Regions from separate parts of the Alkalinema pantanalense CENA528 genome, predicted to be linked through region 1. Evidence: predicted binding sites of a transcription regulator. Region 1 holds the regulator's gene; each other region holds the start of a gene.
What was found. The regulator NtcA, encoded in region 1, controls nitrogen genes in cyanobacteria. The targets are predictions, from matches to a motif close to TTTGTANNNNNNNNTACAAA.
Positions count from the first base shown of each region.

Region 2: a site for NtcA is predicted at 1,189-1,208, ahead of nadA (quinolinate synthase NadA). Genes of this name have one in related genera too.
Region 3: a site for NtcA is predicted at 1,663-1,682, ahead of urtA (urea ABC transporter substrate-binding protein). Genes of this name have one in related genera too.
Region 4: a site for NtcA is predicted at 2,132-2,151, ahead of ACN4EG_RS08265 (DUF3155 domain-containing protein). Genes of this name have one in related genera too.

Region 1 covers NZ_JBLZFX010000010.1:10,865-14,388, forward strand. The annotation lists gene fabI (enoyl-ACP reductase FabI) at 1-249, opposite strand, end outside; gene ntcA (global nitrogen regulator NtcA) at 930-1,568, shown strand; gene ACN4EG_RS05300 (DUF3084 domain-containing protein) at 1,762-3,159, shown strand; gene ACN4EG_RS05305 (pre-16S rRNA-processing nuclease YqgF) at 3,205-3,524, shown strand, end outside.
Region 2 covers NZ_JBLZFX010000013.1:86,347-89,870, reverse strand. The annotation lists gene ACN4EG_RS06795 (endonuclease MutS2) at 1-945, opposite strand, end outside; gene nadA (quinolinate synthase NadA) at 1,248-2,204, shown strand; gene ACN4EG_RS06785 (hypothetical protein) at 2,314-3,213, opposite strand; gene pstB (phosphate ABC transporter ATP-binding protein PstB) at 3,324-3,524, opposite strand, start outside.
Region 3 covers NZ_JBLZFX010000100.1:14,760-18,283, reverse strand. The annotation lists gene ACN4EG_RS22925 (DUF58 domain-containing protein) at 1-669, shown strand, start outside; gene ureG (urease accessory protein UreG) at 813-1,436, shown strand; gene urtA (urea ABC transporter substrate-binding protein) at 1,781-3,091, shown strand; gene ACN4EG_RS22910 (ABC transporter permease subunit) at 3,329-3,524, shown strand, end outside.
Region 4 covers NZ_JBLZFX010000018.1:35,120-38,643, reverse strand. The annotation lists gene ACN4EG_RS08275 (S-layer homology domain-containing protein) at 1-448, shown strand, start outside; gene ACN4EG_RS08270 (sensor histidine kinase) at 495-1,874, opposite strand; gene ACN4EG_RS08265 (DUF3155 domain-containing protein) at 2,181-2,495, shown strand; gene tnpA (IS200/IS605 family transposase) at 2,645-3,034, opposite strand; gene lptC (LPS export ABC transporter periplasmic protein LptC) at 3,298-3,524, opposite strand, start outside.

The DNA of each region.
Region 1 (3,524 bases):
TTCCTTCACCGCATCAAAGGTGGCTTGAACTTGCTCATCGCTCTGGACGTTACAGGGCACAAACAGGCTAGGACTCAACGGTTCGGTCAGATCCCGCACCTTTTTCTCAAACTTGCCGCTATCATCCGGCAGATAGGTGACCCCAATGTTGGCTCCGGCCCTATGGAGTTGCTGGGCAATGCCCCAGGCGATCGACTTATCGTTAGCAATTCCTGTGACCAGGGCGTTTTTTCCACTCAGATTCAGCATAGCCATGTACGTTGAGAGCATTTATGAGAATACTCAAAGATGGGCAGCCATGGAATAGGCAACCCTGGGGAGATTTCCGGCCATTGTGGTAGTGCGAGGCGATCGTCGCTGTCTGGGTCGCTCAAAGCCCAGCCTTGAGTAGAGATTAGCTGGCTGGACAAAATTGTGCGGGGGCCAAAACTTGGGAGTAAGATATTGACAATCTCAGCGTGACAAGGGGAATTGTGACAAGAATGCCAAGTGTAAATCAGCACAAGTTTTCGCCATCGTTCGTCATCCTATGGACTTCACTCAGATAAACCTAGTCAGATTGAGCGTCATTCATCTAGATGCAGCTTCCTGATTCAACCCAGAGCGAACCTAGACCAATGCTAGTTCCCAAAAAGCTCCACGTTGAAGGCTCTGGCTCAGCTAAATTGCCCACAAGCTTATTAGAAAGCATGGCGGAGTGTATTTCTTGCTACAAAAACTCCTCGATCGGTAGGTTTTATTGTTCTCAAGTCAACAATTGCTCACAGAGTGAATCTTATAGAAATAATTCTCATCGGAATTAATCTCTGAGCAGATCTCTTGAACGTTGACCCCTTGATTGTATAGTTAGCTAACTCTACTGGCCTTTCCGTAGAACGGCGTTAGGAACGGGGAAGATGGTAATAAGCCCAGACAAGTCGCTCGCATCAATGTTCCGCCAAATGGGTGGAAATGCTTATCCGCCGATGGTGGAAACCTTCGAGCGGGGTAAGACAATCTTCTTTCCGGGTGATCCTGCTGAACGAGTTTATTTTCTCCAGAAAGGAGCCGTAAAGCTGTCTCGGGTCTATGAAGCGGGGGAAGAAATCACTGTCGCGCTGCTGCGGGAAAACAGTGTATTCGGGGTTTTGTCGCTAATTACTGGGCAAAAAGCCGATCGCTTCTATCACGCGGTGGCCTTTACCCCCGTGGAACTGCTGTCGGTGCCGATCGAACAGGTGGAAAAGGCGCTCAAAGAAAATCCTGACCTGTCGATGTGGATGTTGAAGGGTCTATCGTCCCGGATTTTGCAAACGGAGATGATGATCGAAACCTTGGCCCACCGCGATATGGGATCCCGACTCGTGAGTTTCCTGCTGATTCTCTGCCGAGACTTTGGGGTGCCGGGACAAAACGGGATCACGATCGATCTCAAGCTATCCCACCAGGCCATCGCGGAAGCGATCGGATCGACCCGTGTGACGGTAACTCGACTTTTGGGCGATTTGCGCCAGGATGAAATGATCTCCATTCACAAAAAGAAAATCACAGTTCATAATCCCGTCATGCTGAGTCAGCAGTTTACCTAAATCTTTCACCTAACATCCATCGTTTCGGTGCTCCGAGCCAACGGATTGCTCCCTGCGGAGAAGCTTGTTTTCCAAAGACTCCGTACAGAACAGTCCTGTTAGAACGTTCAATAGGCTTTAGACTGACTATAGTCTTTGGTAGAAGCCGTTTTGGAAACCTCTTTAGTCCAGCGGCAGGTGTGGTGGGGTTGTAATGTCTAGCGGGTATATCCTGATTTTGGCGGTGTTGATCTTAGGGGGTGTCATTGCCACTCTGGGCGATCGCATTGGAACCCGAGTGGGCAAAGCGCGTCTGAGTTTGTTTAATCTCCGTCCAAAGAAAACTGCCGTTGTTGTCACAATTTTGACTGGGATTCTCATCTCAGCTTCTACGTTGGGCATTTTGTTGCTGGCGAATCGACAATTTCGCGACATGATTCTCAACTTTGAGGTGATTCAGCGGCGACTCCGGCGCGCGAATACTGATTTAGATCAAGCGAAGGTAGAACTTGGTAAGACGGCGGAACAAAAGGAAAACGTTGAGGCGGAGTTAAATAAGTCCCAAGTGGAGCGGGGCAAGGTGCAGGCGCAGCTCGATCGCGTGAAAACCTCCCTTAAGGATGCCGCTGCCCTACAACGGGCCACTGAAGCGCGACGAGCCCAGGTGGAACAGCAGCGAAATGTGGTGCAGGCGCAATTACTCTCCGTTTCCCAGCAAGCTCTAGCGCTCAAGTCTGACATCTTGGAACTGGAAGCCGAACAAAAACAGTTAGTGGCCCAACGGGATGAAGTCAAAGCCCAGATTGCTGCACGGGATCAGGAAATTGATGAGCGCAGCAAAATCATTCAACAGCGCGATCGGGACATTGCTGCGCGGGATACTGTCATTACTCAACGGGAAGAACGGCTACGGGCCTTGGAAGATCAACAGGTCTTGTTAGCTCGGGAAGTGGAAAAACTAGAGCAGGAAGCCCAGCGTCTTCGTTTGGGCACGCCCGCGATTTTGCGGAACCAAGTGCTGGCTTCGGGGGTGGTGCGCATTACCAATCCTCAAGCTTCCAGCCAAGCGGTGGATGCCCTGTTGCGGGAAGCCAATCGCGTGGCGCAAAGAGCACTGCAACCGGGCGTGGATGGCAATGGCCAAATTTTGCGGATTACCCGATCGGAAGTGGATCAGTTAATTCGTCAGATCAGTGATGGGAAGGATTACTTTGTGCGAATTTTGTCGGCGGCCAATTACCTGCTAGGCGAAAAAACTGAGATTACGGTCTTTGCAGATGCAGTGCGCAACGAAGTGATTTATCAGCCGGGGGATGTCCTGGCTACGACTTCGCTCGATCCCTCCAAAATGGCGGTCACTGAGATCCAGGATCGGATTAATAAATTAGTCGCTGCTTCCATCTTTCGGGCGAAGCGAGCTGGATTGTTATCCGATAATGTCCAAGTCAGTCGAATCCAGGCACTGGTGAAATTTATTGATGAGCTGCGGCAGTATGATACCCCGATCGAAATTCGGGCGATCGCGGGGGATGTCACCTATACGGCCAGTCCCATGCGTCTAGAATTGATTGCTGTGCAAAATGGACAAACTGTCCTGCAAACCAGTCGCTAATGGGGAAATTGGCGAGAAAATCAGTTAAGAAATTAACGAGGAGATATGTACTACTTAGGGTTTGATCCTGGCCGTGATAAGTGTGGTGTCGCGATCGTGGATGATCAGGGCCACCATCACGTCCATGAGGTTGTAGCTGTGGATCAAGCCTTAAACGTCGTGGAAACGCTGTGCGAACATTACCCAGTCAAGATGATTATCTTAGGGGATCAGACGGGTTCTAAGGCTTGGCAGAAACAATTTAGAGCAACCTTGCCCGAAATTCCCGTTGAACGGGTGGATGAACGATACAGCAGCCTGGAAGCCCGCGATCGCTATTGGCAGCTTCACCCCCCTCAGGGTTTGCAAAAGTTGATTCCCCAGGG
Region 2 (3,524 bases), on a different contig from region 1:
CACGATCGGCTCCGTTTTGTCCCCTTCCCCCCAGTCAATAAATCGCGGTGGATTGGCCTCCAACCAAAAGCTATAGCGAGCCCGCGCCGTGGCTAAATCCAACCGCGTACAAATCGCCACCAACGCTTCCAAATCTTCCTGAACCGCCGCCACCTGTTCCGTTAACTTGCGCCGAACCGCTTCTTCCTCCGCCTGCTCCTGCCGCAGCAGTTGGCGTAGGGCATTATTCATCTGTACCGTCGATTGCGGTTCCACATACAGCGTGGCTCCACTCATAGAGGCATCGTGGACAATCCCCGGAATGGCATCCTTTTGGGGCGCTTTGACGGGAATCACAAAACGGCCATCCCGTTGAGTAATCACGGGTTCCTGAATCGCATTCCCATGGCGACTTAGCATTTTTTGTAAGATGCTATAGATTCGATCGCGGGTGCTGCGAATTTTTTCCCGAATGTCCGCCAGCTTCGGACTGGCCCGTTCCGTCACCTTCCCCCGATCGTCAATGCAGCGATAAATTTCCTGTTCAATTTCAGGATAGGTTCGCAATTCCGCAACCAATTCCGTCAGCGTTGGCAAATTGTCCTGATTCTCGATCGTCCGCCGTAAATTTCGTGCTCCCGCCAAGGTCGTCGCAATTTCCAGCAACTCCTCCCCGGAGAGAATCCCTTGCAACGCCGATCGTTCTAACGCATCCCCAATGTCTTGAATGCCCGTAAACTGAAGCCCACTGGCCAACTGATTTTCCAGCGTATAAACTTCACGGGTCTGGGCCAATAATTGCAGCGTTTCGCCTTGGGTGGTCGGAATTTGCAAATTCCGTGCCGCGATCGCCCCTAACTTCGTCGCCGCAAAGGTCGCCAAATGCTGACAGAGCCGCGACCACTCTAACAGGTCTAGGGTTTCTTGCTGGCTGCGATCGGGCTGGGTCAAAGTTGTTTGAGTCAAATTTTGTGGGCTAGCAGGGGAAATCAAAGCGTTCATCAGAGAAACAGGACTGCTTCCATTCTAAGGGATGGTGTTCGGAGCGACACCCTGGGCCGAGGACTTGCCGATCTGAACTCCGGCATTTTCTGCCCAAGGATGCACCAAAAGCCCTATTCTAGGATTTCTGGATTCCGCACACCCGTCTTGACGGATCCAAAGAAATTATCTTCTTGGTAATTTCTGATAAAATATTGACTTTTAATTTTGGTAATTTAAACTATAAATATCTACTCTCATCCATCTCACCCAAGGATCCTTCGATCGTGTTTACCACCGTTGCATCGACCCAAAATCCCTTGCCGCGCGATCTATTTGCCGCCATTCGAGATCTCAAAAAAGACCTGAATGCCGTGATTTTGGCGCATTACTACCAAGATTCTGAGATTCAAGACATTGCGGATTATCTGGGTGATTCCCTCGGACTGTCCCAGCAGGCAGCCCAAACCCAGGCGGATGTCATCATCTTCGCTGGGGTTCACTTTATGGCGGAAACTGCCAAAATTCTTAACCCCGAAAAATTAGTTCTCCTGCCCGACTTAGCCGCTGGCTGCTCCCTGGCTGACAGTTGCCCCCCGGATGCCTTCGCCGACTTCAAACGGCAGCACCCAGATCACATCGTGATTTCCTACATCAACTGCACAGCGGAAATCAAAGCGATGAGTGACATCATCTGCACCAGCGCCAACGCCGTTAAAATTGTCAACCAAATTCCCCTGGAGCAACCGATTATCTTCGCCCCCGATCGCAACCTAGGACGCTACGTCATGGAGCAGACCGGGCGAGACATGGTGCTCTGGCAGGGGAGTTGCATGGTACACGAGACGTTTTCTGAGAAAAAACTGATTGAACTCAAAATGGCCCATCCCCAGGCGGAAGTCATTGCCCACCCGGAATGCGAAATTCCCCTGCTCAAACACGCCAACTACATCGCCTCCACCACCGGATTACTCAAATACTGCCAACAAAGTCCCAGTTCATCGTTCATCGTGGTCACGGAACCGGGCATCATTCACCAAATGCAAAAAGCCGCTCCTGATAAGAAATTTATTCCTGCGCCGCCACTGAACAATTGTGCTTGTAATGAATGTCCCCACATGCGGTTGAATACGCTGGAAAAATTGTATTTAGCCATGAAAAATAGAACGCCAGAAATTACCCTTCCGGAAGCGACCCGAGTCGCAGCCCTGCGCCCCATTCAACGTATGTTGGAAATGAGTTAAAGAAGTGCTTGTGTGTGTGTCGCTGACTCAGAGAGCAACACACACCCTGATCATCTACTTCACTACTTGCTTAATCCAAGGTGTATTGACCTTTGGCTGGACACCACAGCTATACCGGGGATTTATTCCAGAGAAATACAATCACTCCACTGCCGCTATTGACATTGACCAAACTGACATACCGTACCGTAGAACCGAGTTTAGCCTCAAAAACATCGCCTCCCCCATAGGACGCTTTCTTGGTAAATCCATCGGCAAACTGACTGCCTAAACTCGCTGCAACACTATCGACATCAGTATTGGAAATCCAAGATTTTCCTAGAATGCCTCCCACCACTTGGGTCGAATCATCCGGGTTCGGGAAAAACTCCGTTGGTTCAGGCAACAGATAGGGATCTACCTCAGGTTCGTTATCTTCACTCGGGTTCAGCGCCTTCCGAAGACCAACAATCACATCAGAGAACTTTTGAGATTCTGCATCCAACTTAGATGCTTCGTTTTTATCGGTGGTAGCCTTATCAGCATCTACCTCGTTGGCATTGGCACCCTCCGTTGATCCAGAATCGGTTGTGGGGGTCGCGGGCTTTGTCTCCGCTTTCTTCTCCGGCGACTTAGGTTCCGCTTTCTTCTCCGGCTCAGGTTTAGGGCTTTCCTTAATCACGATCGGGCTAGTCGAAGCAACTTTCACCGGTGGCACAGCAGGTTTCACTGCATCGGTCACTTTCACTTTCGGCAACGTTTTAACCAATACCTTATCCGAGAGTCGGGATAACTTAACGGGCGGTTCTTTTTCCTTAGGCTGAGGTTTGTTCAGACTAGTGAGGGGCGTGAAGAAAATCAAGGCATGGACGCCAGCCGATAACAAAAGCATCGGTTTAATCCATTGCTGCCAATTATTTAGCAGGGCCAATCGCCTGGATTTAGGAGGCTCAGGTGTGTTGGGATTGGGCAACGGTTCCTGAGGCGTAGGTTGGGGGTCGAGGAGTAATGTGCCTTTTGATGTCTGCATAGGTATCCAGGTAGTATTGCAAAATTGACTGGTTTGATCATTTCAACAGTGATGATTATCCAATGGTAATTTTCATCAACTATTGAAATTCTTAGAAGCGACTTAATTCATTAGCCAAATCGACCGCTAATGTAATCCTTGGTTTGTTTGTTCAGTGGATCATTAAAAATGACCTCAGTCCGATCGTGCTCAACCAGTTCCCCCAGATACATAAAAGCGGTGTAGTCAGAAAGTCGCGCTGCCTGTTGCATACTGTGGGTGACAATCAAAATCGTGACTTGATGCTTGAGCTTCGTCATCAAATCTTCCAC
Region 3 (3,524 bases), on a different contig from region 1:
GCACGGCGCGATCGCCCCTTGGTGCGTGTCCTAGAACCGGAGCAGGAACAAACCCTGATTATTCTGCTCGATCGGGGACGCTTGATGACGGCCCAGGTCAATGGGTTGCAGCGGTTTGATTGGGGCTTAAATGCGACCCTATCCCTAGCGTTAACTGCTTTGAAACGGGGCGATCGGGTGGGCGTGGGTGTCTTCGATCGGGCCTTGCACACCTGGATTCCGCCGCAACGGGGCGATCGGCAACTCATGCAATTACTAGAACAACTCACCCCCATCCAGCCGGATTTCATCGAACCTGATTATCTCGGCACCATCAACACCATCACCCAGCAACAACATCGCCGCGCCCTCATTGTTGTGATTACAGATATTGTTGATGACATTGCATCGATGGAATTGCTAAATGCCATGGGACGACTGGCTCCGCGCTATTTACCCTTTTGCGTTGCGCTGCGGGATAGCGAAATCGATCGCCAAGCCCATACCTTCAGCATCGAGGTTGCAGAAAACTATGCCCGTGCGGTCGCATTAGATCTGATCAACCAGCGGCAAGTGGCCTTTGCAAAGTTGAAGCAAAAAGGCGTATTAGTCTTAGACGCCCCAGCGGATCAAATCACCGATCAACTCATCGATCGCTACCTGCAACTCAAGCTCCGTAATCAGCTTTAGCGCGATCGAGTTTCCCCATAACATCAAACAATCAAAATTAATCCTTACGATTTCTGCCAGATGGCTTGAAGATCAGTACCCGTTCTGATATGCATGGATTACTAGCTTCAGTTATTGCAGTGATTGCAGGAGTGTAGATCTCCATGAGTACCCTACGTGTCGGAGTCGCAGGCCCCGTCGGTTCCGGAAAAACCGCCCTCGTCGAAGTCCTGTGCAAACGATTGCGCGATCGCTATCAACTCGCCGTCGTCACCAACGATATCTACACCCAAGAAGACGCCCAATTCCTCGTCCGCAGCCAAGCCCTCAACGCCGATCGCATCCTCGGTGTGGAAACCGGAGGCTGCCCCCACACTGCCATCCGCGAAGATGCCTCCATGAACCTCGCCGCGATCGAAGACTTGGAACAACGCTTTCAAACCCTCGATATTATCTTCGTCGAAAGTGGTGGTGACAATTTGGCAGCAACCTTCAGTCCAGAACTGGTTGACCTGACTATTTATGTCATTGATGTAGCAGGCGGTGACAAAATTCCCCGCAAAGGTGGCCCCGGTATTACCAAATCCGATCTCTTAGTCATTAATAAAATTGATCTCGCAGCCTACGTCGGCGCTAGCTTGGACGTGATGGATCGCGATGCCCGTCGGATGCGTGGCGACAAACCCTTCAGCTTTACCAATCTCAAAACCCAGGAGGGACTCGATTCCGTCATCCATTTCATTACCACCCACTTGCACCCCCAAACCCTGGCTCAGCCGATCGCGTGATCCCCCTTAAATTCCAATCGATTGATAGTCCGCCAGCGTTCGATCGCCAAGCTTCGATTTCCAACGCCCGATCGCTGAATGTTACAGTATTTGCTGAAATATGTCAGCAAATGCCAATGTTTCAATAAATGCGAATAAAGCTAGACAAAAAGCTACCCTTCCGCAGGGTCGAACATCACGCATTTTCCGTAATCTCAGTCACATTTAATACCCAAAACCTAGGGATTTTGTGTACGAGAATACATTTTTGGGAGATATGCAGTTCTAGCATGTTGAGGATGCGACCTCAGTTAATCACTTCTGCATCCTGATTTCCATCCTTTTGTGAGGAGCAAGTTGAAACAATGACAAAGCAATTTGGGCGGCGTGAGTTTATCCTGTTTAGCTCCGCCACAGCAGGTAGTTTACTGCTGAAAGCTTGTTCAGCCCCCACCCCCACCCCAAGCTCTACCACCTCTCCAGGCGCTTCCCCCGCAGCCAGTGGTAGTGGCAACACCATTAAAGTCGGTATTCTCCATTCCCTCAGTGGCACGATGGCCATCTCCGAAAAGAGCGTCGTGGATGCTGAATTGCTAGCGATCGAAGAAATCAACAAAGCCGGTGGCGTCCTCGGTAAGCAAATTGAGCCGATCACCGAAGATGGTCAATCCACTTGGCCCACCTTTGCTGAAAAAGCTAAAAAGTTGATCGATCAAGACAAAGTCGCCACGGTCTTTGGCTGCTGGACTTCTGCCAGCCGTAAAGCTGTGCTGCCCGTGTTCGAGTCCAAGAAGCACCTGCTGTGGTATCCGGTGCAATACGAAGGACAGGAATGCTCCAACAACGTCTTCTACACCGGAGCTGCTCCTAACCAACAGATTGAGCCCTCCGTTGATTGGCTACTGGAAAATAAAGGCAAGGAATTCTTCCTTGTTGGGTCTGACTACGTCTTCCCCCAAACCGCCAACACCATTATTAAGGCGCAACTGGCTGCTAAGGGTGGCAAAACCGTTGGAGAAGACTACATTCCCCTCGGCAACACCGAAGTTAAACCCGTGATCGCCAAGATCAAAGCGGCTCTACCTAACGGGGGCGTGATTTACAACACCCTGAACGGAGACACCAACGTTGCTTTCTTTAAGGAAATGCAAGCCGCAGGCATGGGGCCGGATAAATATCCCACCATGTCCGTCAGTATCGCCGAAGAAGAAGTGCAAGCGATCGGCGTGCCCTATCTGAAAGGTCACTACGCGGCCTGGAACTACTTCCAAACCGTCGATACCCCCGCCAGCAAAAAATTTGTGGAAGCGTTCAAGGCTAAGTACGGTGCAAACCGCGTGGTCAACGATCCCATGGAAGCGGCCTACATCATGGTCTACCTCTGGAAACAGGCGGTGGAAAAAGCAGGCACCTTTGAAGATCTGGACAAAGTGAAGAAGGCGGCCTACGGTCAAACCTTTGATGCACCGGAAGGCAAAGTGACCCTGGAATCCAACCACCACTTGTCGAAGTTTGTGCGGATTGGGGAAGTGGCTGAAGATGGTCTCTTCAAGATCGTCTTCGAAACGAAGGAAGCCGTCAAACCCGTACCCTGGAACCAGTTCGTTGCGGAAACCAAGGGCTTCTCCTGCGACTGGTCTGATCCTGCGAAGGGTGGCAAATTCAAGGCAGCCTAATCGTCTGATGGGTTAGTCATGTGATGGGTTGAGCGATCGTAGTATTCGCTAGGCAAATGTATTCGCTAGGCAAATGTATCGCAGGCATCTCTGCAATCGCTCAAATCAGTAAACAATAACGACTGGTGCCTCTCTCTACGCAATTCCAAGCTCATTCGGAGTTGACCTAGGAGGGGCATTCCAGTCTGCATCCATTTCTTCGATATCCAGTTCTTCCGTTTTAAGGAGGATAGGCTCTTGTTCTCTGGCTTGCTTGATGCATTTTTTGGTGGACTCAGCAATGGGTCAGTGTTGCTCCTAGCGGCGCTGGGCTTAGCGATCGTCTTTGGCCTAATGGGTGTGATTAACATGGCCCACGGTGAATTGATGATGCTGGGAGCCTACACCACCGTAGTCGTTCAAAATGCATTGAAAGGAACTCCCTTCTTTGACT
Region 4 (3,524 bases), on a different contig from region 1:
CCAGCCCTCTAACCTGACCGTTACTGTTGCTCAGAATATTGTCACCAGCAGTGGAAAAGTGATTATTCCTGCTGGCAGTCAAGTGGAAGGTCAGCTCGTGGTTTCCGACGGTGCAGCGCAGTTTATCTCTAAGGAACTGGTCATGGCCAATGGAACCCGCATGGCGCTCAGTGCTAGCTCTGAGAAAATCACGGAGATGGAAGTGGTACGGAAAGGAGCCAGCGCTGGCACGATTGTTAAAGATGCGGCCTTGGGTGCGGCTGCGGCTGCCGGAATTGCTGCAGTGACGGGCGATCGCAACATTAAAGCTTGGGAAGTTCTGACTGGCGCAGGGGTCGGTGCGATTGCTGGGGTGACCCTAGGTGGAGATAAGGTTGAGTTAATCTCCATCAAGCCGAATACTGATCTCAATCTAGAACTGAGTCAAGATTTAATTCTTCCTCAATAGAGATTCAGAAGCAATCTAACTGTCCAGGCAACCCGTCCACGATTTTTTACACCACGATCGGTAATATGACCAATAGTGTTGTTCCGTGGACGGGGACTTGATCCAGGTCTTGGGATATCCATCCTTCCGGCTGAGGTGGACTAAAGACCTGGATTTGGCCATTCATTTGATGAATTAATTCTTGGGCGATCGCAAGTCCTAATCCCGTGCCTGGGACTTCGGTATGGGCTTGGATCCCGCGATAGTGCCGCTCAAATAAGTGAGGTAAGTCCTCTGGTGGAATGCCAGGGCCATTATCACTCACCCGGAAGGCTATCTGTTGGGCTTCCTGCGTAACTCGAACGTGGATTGTGCCCCCGGCGGGGGTGTACTTGATGGCGTTATCGATGAGATTGCTGGACACTTCTCGCAGGGCAGATCGATCGACCTTCACCCAAGGTAAAGACTTTGCGATGTCTACTTGGAAAGTTTGATTTTTGTCCTGGGCGATGGCTTGGGCAGACAGCAGAAGTGGTTCCAGAATGCTCTCTACAGAACAGGTTTCCACTTGGAGGCCACCGGTGCCGAGTACGTCCCACATAGGCTCCGGCCTATCCTCCACTGTTGCAGGGCTAAGCATCAAGGAAGAACCCATCGCAGGTGGTAATGCCACCTCGACGACTTCCGGTGGTTCTATGGCCCCTTCCAACTGTTTTAAGAGCTCCTGTAAGCGATCGCTTTCTCGCACAATACTGGCCGCCACATCGCGGTTGCCATCCGTCGTAGCCAGCCGTTTGAGCAAAAGCTTACCAAAGGTGCGTAATGCCGTCAGAGGGTTGCGAAACTGGTGGATCAAGTTATCCATCACCTCTTGGCGATGTTGGCGGTGATGTAATTGCTGTCTTTGTTGATAATCTAGCCATTGTGCCCGTTGATCCACCACACAGGCTAAGGTCAAGGTATTGGCAACCGGCTCAAGTTTTTGCTGTTCTATTTCCAGCCAAGGGCGATCATTTCGCTCAGTGACGAGAAAACCTAGCACAATTTCATCATGGACGAGGGGCAGTACCAGTTGGTGAGGGTGCAAGGTGGTCAAAGAGACATGATTTGCCAGCAAGTCGTCTAAAGGGGGCTGAGGGGAACTTAGGGCGGGCTGAGGAGGCTGTTGGCTCAGGCGGTTCGTTTCTTCGGGAGATAGATCCTGCCCGGCTAGCGAAGGCGGTAATGGTGACCCCAAATCGCTGGAAGTGTGCGCTAACCGCTGCAAAGTTGCTGTTGCTGCCTCTAGGCTTGGAACTGCTGCGATCGCAACTAACTTAGGGGTATCTCCCCCGGCCCAGTCCTCCGCCAAATAGACGGCTCCCAAGGTGATGCCCAAAGACTGGGTCAGCAGCAGCAACTGAGACTGACAAATCGCTACAAATTCCGCGCTGGCTGGCATTAGCATGAAGTTAACCCGATCGAACCTAAATTCTTAACAGAAATGGATTGACTTAAGTATTTGTAACCAGTAATTTAAAGGTATTGGCTGAATTCATATTTTGTAACCTCTGTTACACTTCGTATCAGTTCTTAAGAACAGCGTAAGCTTACAGGGAAAAGATATGTGCCATCGCAACGGCCATTTCGCGAACAATCAGCTTTTGTATAGATGGATTAAAAGAAGTTGAAATTTTAGGCTCAAGTCGATATACTTTCGACGGTTTTGTAACAAGTACTACAACTTGGCAGCTAGGATAAGGAGGTAGAGGGTTTGGCAAGGAGACGCAAGCGTAAGAGTCGGCGACGTCAAGAAGGGCGTAGAATCCTGGAAAGCGTGCCTCAATTTAGCATTGACTGTGGTGACGATAAACCCGTTACCGCAGCTCGCAGGTTCATTCATGCTGAAGGCATTCTTCCCCCCGCCCTGCTTTTAGTGAAACGTAACGAGCATACCACCGATCGGTACTTCTGGGCAGAGAAAGGATTATTTGGGGCTCAGTACGTTGAAGAGAACCATTTCCTTTTCCCTAGCTTACGGCAGTCTGAGGAGGATGCTGAACCCGTTGCTGTTGGTAGCCACGGCTAGAAAGCATCATTTAATTTAATCCATCTAACCTTTGGGAAAGAGTGTAGAGATCACTTTTTCCCTTTTTTATTGAACAAATTGGCGGCAGTCTCCATCCCTCTTAGATTGGGGAAGGATAGCCCGTCGATGGAGCGCAGCGGAATCGACAATCAGCTAAACCCATTTTGATTTTGGATGTATTGCTTCACTCTTTCCAGCAGAACGCTACCCACTGAGGCAGCGTAGTAGGAACTAGACCAAAAGACGGGCTTGCCATAGTAAATTTTCTGCACAATTCGACTGGATGCGCCTTTGAGGCTTGCCACTAATTGAGAGATGTTGTTGTCAGGATGCAAATCAACCATCAAATGCACATGGTCTGGCTCTCCATTAATTTCTAGCATCTTGCTTTGGTTGGCAATGCAGACTCGCTGGAACACCTCAGCCATGGTTTGTATCATTTCCGAGGTGATGATTTTGCGCCGATATTTGGTCACAAAAACCAGATGCAGGTAAATTGATTTTGGTACCTTGACTGCCGTTGCCCTGAGTGACGGCACCAAGATTGAGAACCCTCGGTTCTTCGCCGAAACTCAAGCCCAAATCAAGCAAGCAGCCAAACAGAAACGGCGGAAACGCGCTCCCAACCGAAAACGCAAAATCAGGCACTGGTTCCGTGTTATGAAAAATTTGGGCTGAAACCCTTATTCAGCAAGGGATACAGCCGTTCAAAGGCGTATCCCTCTGAATTGACTAATCATAAGGGATTCGGCGATTTTTCCCACGCGGCGGAACCAGTGCAGCAACAGGCAACTGAAGCAAATTAATTCTGCTTGAGCGTGCTGGGGATGATTTCCGTCACGACGCGGTTATCGCTGCTGGCGGGGCCACCCGTCACCACCACCTGCTGATCCTGTAACCGTCCCCGCGCCTGGGATCCCACCAGGTTAAACACCGGACTGGCCTGCTGGTAAGTCACGTTGCCATCGGCCTCAAATTCTTGGGTGTCTAAATTCCAGGTCAGCCGATCGGCTCCCACATTGGCCTGAT